3 regions of the Cytobacillus sp. OWB-43 genome follow, and region 1 is predicted to be linked to each of the others. Evidence: riboswitches for the same ligand, from Rfam matches in the RefSeq annotation. Region 1 holds a riboswitch; each other region holds the start of a gene.
What was found. A riboswitch is a leader RNA that binds a small molecule or an ion and turns the genes downstream of it on or off. The one in region 1 is predicted to bind thiamine pyrophosphate.
Positions count from the first base shown of each region.

Region 2: linked by a shared signal. The riboswitch ahead of tenA (thiaminase II) and the one ahead of thiT (energy-coupled thiamine transporter ThiT) in region 1 are both predicted to bind thiamine pyrophosphate.
Region 3: linked by a shared signal. The riboswitch ahead of thiW (energy coupling factor transporter S component ThiW) and the one ahead of thiT (energy-coupled thiamine transporter ThiT) in region 1 are both predicted to bind thiamine pyrophosphate.

Region 1 is NZ_JAYEFF010000005.1:68,196-71,480, forward strand. Features, by position in the region: gene U9M49_RS17085 (hypothetical protein) at 533-928, shown strand; gene thiT (energy-coupled thiamine transporter ThiT) at 1,339-1,917, opposite strand; TPP riboswitch at 2,022-2,126, opposite strand; gene U9M49_RS17095 (hypothetical protein) at 2,260-2,499, shown strand; gene U9M49_RS17100 (M23 family metallopeptidase) at 2,523-3,285, shown strand, end outside.
Region 2 is NZ_JAYEFF010000001.1:1,170,441-1,173,725, reverse strand. Features, by position in the region: gene U9M49_RS05715 (GNAT family N-acetyltransferase) at 1-200, shown strand, start outside; gene trhA (PAQR family membrane homeostasis protein TrhA) at 323-958, opposite strand; TPP riboswitch at 1,295-1,404, shown strand; gene tenA (thiaminase II) at 1,527-2,216, shown strand; gene U9M49_RS05700 (MFS transporter) at 2,517-3,285, shown strand, end outside.
Region 3 is NZ_JAYEFF010000001.1:967,298-970,582, reverse strand. Features, by position in the region: gene U9M49_RS04795 (hypothetical protein) at 1-331, shown strand, start outside; gene U9M49_RS04790 (shikimate kinase) at 381-887, opposite strand; TPP riboswitch at 1,017-1,124, shown strand; TPP riboswitch at 1,168-1,260, shown strand; gene thiW (energy coupling factor transporter S component ThiW) at 1,332-1,853, shown strand; gene thiD (bifunctional hydroxymethylpyrimidine kinase/phosphomethylpyrimidine kinase) at 1,822-2,628, shown strand; gene thiM (hydroxyethylthiazole kinase) at 2,628-3,285, shown strand, end outside.

The DNA.
Region 1 (3,285 bases):
TTACTATTATGACGATTAGTGTTCTCCTTTCGTTCACGAAAAATAAAATTTTTTGAATGGAGATAGAGATTATATCTTGTTATTGCATAGAAGTTATGCGAGTGGATAAATATGTAAATGATTAGAATGTTCAATTATATCCTTATTTTCAATGACATGGACCCTCTGGTGGCATGACTACAGAGGAAAGAGCCAGCAGTATCTAGGCGTGTGTGCTATACAATCTCCATATAAACTTGGGCGGTGGTATCTTTTAAATATGTGTCAGCTTCATCCAATCAATACGGTAATTCTTAAATGAGCGTTTATAGTTAAGACTGAACGCAAAAGATGTTTACGCGCAAAAGAGAAAAGAGGAAGTCAGAGAACTGCGCGTAAATCGTGTATACGCGCAAAAGAGAAAAGAGGAAGTCAGAGAACTGCGCGCAAATCGTGTATACGCGCAAAAGAGAGAAGAGGAAGTCAGGGAACTGCGCGCAAATCGTGTTTATGCGCAAAAGAGAGAAGAGGAAGTCAGGGAACTGCGCGCAAATTGTGTATACGCGCAAAAGAGAGAAGGGGGAAGTCAGGGAACTGCGCGCAAATTGTGTATACGCGCAAAAGAGAGAAGAGGAAGTCAGGGAACTGCGCGCAAATTGTGTTTACGCGCAAAAGAGAGCAGGGGAAGTCAGGGAACTGCGCGCAAATTGTGTTTATGCGCAAAAGAGAGAAGAGGAAGTCAGGGAACTGCGCGCAAATTGTGTTTACGCGCAAAAGAGAGAAGGGGGAAGTCAGAGAACTGCGCGCAAATCGTGTATACGCGCAAAAGAGAAAAGAGGAAGTCAGAGAACTGCGCGCAAATTGTGTTTACGCGCAAAAGAGAGCAGGGAAAGTCGGAGAACTGCGCGCAAATCGTGTATACGCGCAAAAGAGAGCAGAGGAAGGTTGAGAACTGCGCACGATTGTGTTTACGTACAAAAATCATAAGAAAGAAAACAGATGATGTTGGTTTAAACTACCGTAGATAATAGTTGTTGCAAATTCATAAATAATCAAGAGTGTTCATCGTTAGATTGACATTGACGGAAGAAAAGTGCTGCTAAAAAAAGTAAGGATAAAGATGTGTCTACTCCCCCTCTCAGAAATCCAAAAAGAAAACTGCCGGTCTCAAGGAGAAAATAGAAGAGAAGATGTTGGTTTGTCTAGCTGCTTTTGGCGCTTTCATTTTGCATGGTTATCTTATGGATATCACGCCGATGTACATGTCACCCTGATTCCACAGTTCATTCATCGTGCGAAAATCCCCCAAAACGTTGACTTGAAAAAAAGGCCCTGAGTTCCCCCAGAGCCTTTAGATGATTAATATGCTTTTTTCAGAAGGACCTTATTGGCTGTTGTGTAAAGCATGACAACTACTAAGGCACATACGATAAAGGTAGGTAGCATATATGTTCCGTTATATACGAGTGAGTAAAGTGCGACAGGTTGATCTGCCGGAGCATAGGCACCAAATAGGATAATGCCTGATAAATAATGGCATAAGAAGCGTAAGAAACTTCCTAAGAAAACGCCACTAATAACATACATGTTTGCTTTGGCAAATTGGCCGTCTTGATAATTTTGCACAACTTTATTCATATAGATGCCTGCGAGTCCGACAACAGCAAAGGCTACGAAATAGTCAATGATCCAAGAGGCGAAATGAAAAGGAACAGCTCCTGTTAAGATTTGAAGTCCTCCTAATAGTAAGCCCGTTAAGACGCCGCCTTTAACACCCCAACGAAAGGCCATTAAGAAAACCGGTACCATAGCAAGTGAGATGGACCCACCTTGTGGCCAAAATCTCCCCATCAGTAAGCCTGATAAGAAATCAAGTAATAATGCCAAAGCTGCAAATATAGCAATTTCCACCATAAAAAGTGTTTTATTTTGTTTCATGTTTTTCCTCCTTCTCCGAAAAGAGAAGCGAACGAGTAAACCTGTATTACTTTTTTGTCATGAAAAAAAGCAATACATAGGCGGTGATGGATGCCTAGTATTGCTCATATCCAAAACCACGATCCCTACGCTAGCATTATCTAACAGGTTCTTAGGGTCAGAACGAACTCGCTCACTCTCAGCCATATTAGGCTCCCCTTGTGGAAGTATTAAATTTATCCTCGGTTAGAATATACTATGACTTTCATCAGAATTCAAGAATCTTTTTTTGGTAGTAAAAAAACAGATTATTTGTGAAACTTATTCCCTAGATAGTCGTAGAATAATCAAGGAGTGATTGATATGAAGAAGGTTTTTGAAGTAAACCATCATGGAAATCATATATTAATCGAAAATTATTGGATTAACGGAGAAAAGTTGTATGTAAATGGTGAATTACAGGATGAAAATTTAGGTCTAGCATTAAGAGGGGATTTGAAAGGTAAGTTAGAAGATTCAAGTGAAATTAAAGTAACTATTGGCGGTTTCTTTACTATTAATTGCAAAATATTTCTTGAGAATCGTTTAATTTTTTCATCTTAATAAAACTTACGGGGGTAGAGGGTATGGTAGGGTCAATAGATCCTGATAGGTTTATAGATCATTGGTTAAGAGAAGATTTTAAAACAATTTATGAAGCAACTTCAAAAGTGTTTCAAGGAATGGTTTCATTATCGGCATTTATTGAGATGAGCGCAGCTTTTAATAAAGGTGTGCGTAGTTATCATCTTACGTCACGGACGGATGTCATAGGCATTGGTCAGTTCGTATGGGTAGATAACTCAAAAGCAAAAGCAGTTGTGGTTGGATTCGATGATAAATATACAATTGTCAGTCTCTATTTGAAACCCTACTTTGTCTTTCCAGAAACAGATAAGATTTATACAAAGAATGAATACATTATGCCAGTGATGGATGATTGGTTTGTTTTCTGGGGTGGCACAAATGAATTTATTAATTACCATTACGTATATGAACATCAAAGGTACGCGTATGATCTATTAAAGGTGAAGGATGGCTCTACATATAATGGTAGACCTGAAAAAAATGAGAGTTATTACGCATTTGCAGAGGAAGTTATCGCCCCTCAAAATGGCAAAGTAATAAAAGTGGTTGATGGTCTCGATGATAATATTCCAGGGCAGATGGATGAAGAACACCCCCCAGGCAACTATATTGTGATAGAGCATGCGCATAAGGAATATAGTATGATTGCTCATTTTAAAAAAGACAGTATCATTGTCCAAGAAGGAGAAGAAGTTCTTCAAAAACAATTACTTGGCAAATGTGGGAACTCGGGTAACTCTTCTGAAGCGCATATCCATTTTC
Region 2 (3,285 bases), on a different contig from region 1:
CTGAAATTGATAATGTAGGTGTGTTACCAGCTCACCGATTAAAGGGGATTGCTGCAAGCTTGCAATATGAAGTAATGAAGCGATTTAGCAATCATAGGGTTATACTTGTAGCCGACAGCAATGACACGCCAAAGGATATGTATCGTAAACAAGGGTATAAAAAATTGAGCTTTCGCTATGAAGTAATGAAGTTATTATAAGTAGTAGTTTATTATTAATATAGAACAAGTAATGTGATAAAAACTCTACAAACTGATATTAATAAATCTGCAGGTGGTGAGAGTAGCCATCTGCAGATCATTTATAAAGAGGTAAATTTTGATCAAGGTAAAAGCGAGAGAACAGCAAAAAAATGCATAATCGAACCAGCAAGAACAAAAACATGCCACAATGCGTGATGGTACTTAAATCCTCTCCATACATAAAATATTGAACCAGCAGTGTATAGAACGCCACCGATAATGAGGAAAATCATTCCTTGTGTAGGTAAGTGTGTAACCAGAGGCTCCCAGGCAAATATAATTAGCCAGCCCATCAAAACATATAGTAATGTCGAGAAGACTAAAAACTTTTTAACAAAAAAACATTTGAAAACTGTTCCAGCAATTGCTAGCCCCCATACAAGACCAAATAAGGTCCATCCTAAGGTTCCTTTAACTGTTATAAATAGAAACGGTGTGAACGTTCCAGCAATAAAAAAGTAAATGGAAGAATGATCGAGAATCTCAAATACATCCTTTGCTTTTCCAGCAGGTAAACTATGTAGCAAAGTTGATGAGAAATATAAAATAACCATCGTTGTACCAAAAAGAACAAAGCTGACAATATGCCAAGCTGTTCCATATAAGGATGAGAAAACAGTTAAAATGACGAGAGCCGCAATACTTAATAGCGCACCGATTCCGTGTACGATCGCGTTGGCGATTTCTTCTCCCTTTGAAAAAATATGTGTTTCCAAGTAGTATTCACCCATTCTTTATCCAAAATCATAATTCTAGTATAAACATTTTTTTAGCTGATAAAAAGTCGTAAGCTTTCATTATAAAGAAAAACTTCACTAGGCGAAGAGGGTGGAGAGTGTAAATGCATGGAGAATATTTGGAGTTATCCATCCTTGAGTCAATGCCAATTTAAGCCGCGGTGTTAGATCAGTTGAAGTGTTTAGGTAACGACAGCATTCATCCAACTTGTTCATAATCGTTACTGAAAGAGAAGCTTGACATTGCTCAATTCCTAAACTTGCAGTTGACATTTATTGATAAGATGATAACATAACTTTGAAAGCATAATTGAATAAATCCACTAGGGGTGCCTTTAAAAGGCTGAGATTAAAGTGCAATAACTTTAAGACTCTTAGAACCTGATCTGGTTGATACCAGCGTAGGGAAGTGGCGTATATCAATTTAGTTAACGTTATAACTATAACTAAATGAATGATGTATACAGTAACCACTTTCTTATAGGAAGTGGTTTTTCGCTTTTCTGGATTTTTTATGCTCGATAAAAAAAGAGAAGAGGTAGAAATGATGACAACAAAAGAAACGTTTACACAATCGTTAAGGAAAGAAGTACATGATATATGGGAAGCGAATTTTGAACACCCTTTCGTTAAAGGAATTGCTAAGGGAGATTTACCAATTGAGTGTTTCCGCTTTTATGTGTTACAAGATTCTTACTATTTATCACATTTTGCTCGTGTGCAAGCAATCGCTGCTTCTAAAGCAGAGAATTTATATATGACCTCAAGAATGGCCTCGCATGCGCAAGGTACCTATGAAGCTGAACTAGGGTTACATAACAAATTTATGGAGGTATTAAAAGTTTCTGAAGAAGAGTTAAACCAGTTTAGACCCGCTCCTACTGCCTATGCATATACATCCCATTTATATCGTGTAGCAGAGACAGGCACAGTTGGCGAGGTCATCGCTAGTTTGCTTCCGTGTTATTGGATTTATTATGATATTGGGCAGAGCTTTAAAGGGGCAAAACCAAAAGAAGAAATCTATCGTACCTGGATTGATACATACGGTGGAGAATGGTTTGTTAAACTTGTACTTGAACAAATTCATCATCTTGATCGGCTTGCTGAAATTGCATCTGAAACAGAAAAAGAAAAAATGAAAATGGCATTTACCATTAGCTGTCAATATGAGTTAGCTTTTTGGGAAATGGCTTATACCCAAGAAAAGTGGTTAAGTGATAAAACATATGCATAAAACTTCATAAATGAAAGCGGGAATAGTGTTAACAGAATAAGGTTAGTTCATACTAACTCAATTCTGTTAACATCATACCCTTTATAATCGTTGTAATATCAGGTTTGTTATGCAATTAAGACAGTTTGCCATATCGGATTTTCCTAAAAAAGAAGTTAGATCTTCACCAACTACTCATCTAGTCAATAGAAATGACTTCTACTTCTCCACCCTCATAGACATATAAACTTCCTATATATATATAAAGACAATAAGCGTATAATGAGAGACGAATGTTAAATTGAGGAAGGCGTTTAAATAATGAATAAACAACAAAGTAAGTACAGATGGGTTGTATTTGGTGTTTTACTTTTAGCCTATTTATTTATGGTTAGTCAAAGAACAGCACCTGGTTTAATTACTGATCAATTAATGGAAGAATTTCATTTAACTGCAGCAACGATTGGGCTGATAACGAGTATTCAATTTTTTGCTTATGCTGGATTGCAAATTCCCATCGGATTATTCTCTGATAGATTTGGTCCAAATGTATTTCTAGTCGCTGGAACGCTGCTAAACGGACTAGGTACCATCCTCTATAGTTCGGTAGATAATAGTTATATGCTTATCTTTGCTAGGCTATTATGTGGAATTGGCGATGCTACTATTTGGGTCAATTTAGTTCTTGTATTGAGCATTTGGTTCAAGCAGCAGGAGTTTTCGATGCTAGTGGGATTTGCTGGAATGACAGGAAGTTTAGGTTTCTTATTGGCAACAGTTCCTTTTAGTTCGACCATTTCTCTATTAGGGTGGAGACTTCCATTTTTAATTGTTGGCATCGTAATATTCACCCTCGGTATCGGACTCTATGTTGTTTTAATAAAATATCCTAAGAAGAAATTTCAAATGGAAGAAGAAAAAAATCAAAAAGAAACAAATGAACCGTTATTAGTCATCATAAGAAGATTACTAGTCAATCGCCAAGCTTGGGCGACATTCCTTTGTCATTTTGGTGTAGTAGGCACATATATTGGCTTTATTGGCTCTTGGGCTGTTCCCTATGGTATGGACATTTACGGTTTATCAAGAT
Region 3 (3,285 bases), on a different contig from region 1:
ACCAGAAATGAGCGCCTCGCAAAATGGTTTAGCGAGTCCCTCAGAAAGAAAACCAGAGATGAGCGCCCCGCAAAAGGGTTTAGCAAGTCCCTCAAAAGGAGAATCAGAGATGAGTGCCCTGCAAAAAAGTTTAGCAATTCACTCAGAAAGAAAACCAGAGATGAACGCCTCGCAAAAGGGTTTAGCAAGTCACTCAGAAAGAAAACCAGAGATAACCGCCTCACAAAAAGGGAGTTATTCAGCAATTTATTTAGAACCAAACACAAATGAAAGCCGAGCAAGGGAGTGCCCGGCTTTCATAAATTCGTTTAGGATAATGCGAATTACTTAGATAGTAAAAGAAATATTCTAATGAACTATAACCATAATCATCACAAGCTTTATCCTATCCCACTAACAATCAATTCAGCAGCTTCTTCAGCTGTTTTCCCGTCAACATTGATTTTTAGATGATATGGTTGATAATGAGCTTGTCTTTCTTTGTAGAGATGATACATTTCGTCAGTAGAAAGACCATTCAATTTCGGTCTTGTATCTTTAATCAATGGGTATCGATCGAGCCAATTTTCCCATGAGAGCTCGATAAGGACAACGGTACTGTTTTGTAAACAAATTTCGCGGTTCTTACTGTTTAAAAAGGCGCCGCCGCCTAATGAAAGAATCTGTTTTTCTTCGGCAGATAGTTGTTCAATCAATTCGCTTTCAGCTTTTCGAAAAATTTCTTCACCATGATCAAGGAAAATTTTTGAAGTTGACATCCCAAACTGTTGTTCAATGCGTTCATCCGTGTCGATTAAACCCCACTGTAATTTCTTAGCTAATTCCGTTCCTATGGATGTCTTACCGACCCCCATAAACCCAATAAGTACAATACTCTTATCTTCCATAGACTGTCCTCCTGAATGTTATATAAAATATCATATCATAACGTTTTATGTCGCAACATCGTTTCTATCCAATGTTTTTTATTTTCATTTCTATCATTTCATGTTATATTGAGTGCATCATATGTTATAAGTTTTCACTGGGGGTGCCTTCACATAGAGGCTGAGATTGAATGCCGTTCAAAACCCTTTGAACCTGATCTGGTTTGTACCAGTGGAGGGAAGTGTGTCGATGTAGTCGTCCTCGCTTCCTTTTGGAAGTAGAGGATTTTTTTTATATATGAATAAATGCTAGGGGTGCCAAATACTTGGCTGAGATGAACCCTTTGAACCTGATCTAGTTAATACTAGCGTAGGGAAGCGAGTGACGTCATACATATCATGATGACCAAAGCCGCTTATTCAAAATAGCGGCTTTTTTATTTTTATCGAAAGGAGGAAAGGTCTATGAATAAAATCCAAAAAATGACGATGACGGCAACGATTGCAGCCATCACTACTGTGTCGAGTAGTCTCATTTTTATTCCGATTGGAATAGCGAAAATTTTTCCGATTCAGCACTTGGCGAATGTATTATCTGCTGTACTTCTTGGACCATGGTATGCCGTTAGTCAAGCGTTTCTTTCATCTACATTGAGAAATATGATGGGGACTGGAAGTGTTTTTGCCTATCCCGGGAGTATGATTGGCGCATTACTTGCAGGGTTCCTTTATCAAAAAACGAAAAAAATTGGCTTCTCAGCACTAGGTGAAGTCGTTGGAACAGGAATGATAGGGGCAGTAGCGACTTATCCGATTAGTACATTACTTTTAGGACAAGAAGCAACCCTTTTCGGATTCCTACCAGCATTTATGGTGAGCTCGTTTACTGGAGCAATTTTAGGATATGGTTTATTAAGAGTATTAATTAAGAATAAAGCTATTGGAGGTTACATCAATGAAAACAGCATTAACGATCGCAGGTTCTGATTCAGGAGGAGGAGCTGGGATTCAAGCAGATCTTAAAACTTTTTCCGCCAATGGTGTGTTTGGCATGTCCGTCATTACGGCGATTACCGCTCAAAATACAGTAGAGGTACGTTCGGTACAGGATATAGAAATCAATATTATAAAAGACCAAATAGAAGCTGTGTTTGATGATATCCAAGTTGATGCTGTCAAAATCGGGATGTTGTCATCTAGTGAGACTGTAAAAATCGTCGCAGACCGTTTAAATCATTATAGTCCAAAAGTGATTGTGTTAGATCCTGTTATGGTTTCAAAAGGTGGACATCATCTTTTAAAGGAACAAGCTATTGAAGCATTAAAAGCGAAAATGTTACCACTTGCGACTGTAATTACGCCAAACATTCCTGAAGCTGAAGTACTTTCGGGTATGACAATTCGCACGGTTGATGATATGGAGCAAGCTTGTAAAAAATTATATGAATTAGGGCCAAAAGCCGTCTTATTAAAAGGTGGACATTTAGAAGGAGAACCGAATGACTTATTATGGGATGGACAAAGTTTCAACTGGTTTAATGGTCGAAGAGTAGAGACAAAAAACACCCATGGTACAGGTTGTACTCTATCATCTGCCATTGCTGCTGGGTTAGCAAAAGGGGAAGAACTTATTGAGGCCATACAGTCTGCGAAAAATTATATTTCCATAGCGATTGAGCATAGCCTAGCACTCGGTCATGGGCATGGTCCGACAAATCATTTTTATGAGTTATACAACAAAGCAAAGATGGAGGAAAGATAATGGCGATTTCAAGTGAAGCAGTTGAGAGAGTCTTTCAGCAGTTACAAGAACAAACCCCACTCATTCATCATTTAACAAATACAGTAACTATTAATGATTGTGCAAATGTGACCCTAGCAATGGGCGGTTCACCTGTTATGGCCACCCAACTCTTAGAAGTAGAAGAAATGGCTATGATGGCAGATGGGCTCGTAATTAATTTTGGTACTATTAATGATGCGATGTTTGCGGCAATGATTAAAGCTGGACAAACTGCCAATAAAAAAGGGGTCCCAGTAATATTTGATCCAGTTGGTGTTGGTGCAACCACTTATCGCACAAATAAGGCAAAAGAGCTAATTAGCACAATAAAAGTGTCCATTATTCGCGGCAATGCTTCTGAAGTTTCTGCTCTTATTGGTAAGAATACAAAAACGCGTGGTGTTGATGCAGGGGCAATTGAAATAGCACCTGAAGCACTTGCAAAGGAGGCAGCTGAAGTCCTAAACTGTCTCATTGTTATTAGTGGAAAAGAAGATGTCATTACAGATGGGAAGCAATTAGTTGTGATTGATAATGGAGATTATCTTTTGACGAAGGTAACAGGAACTGGCTGCATGACAGCTTCATTAGTAGCAACTGCTGCTGCTGTTTCAGAAAATTGGTTTGACGGGGCTG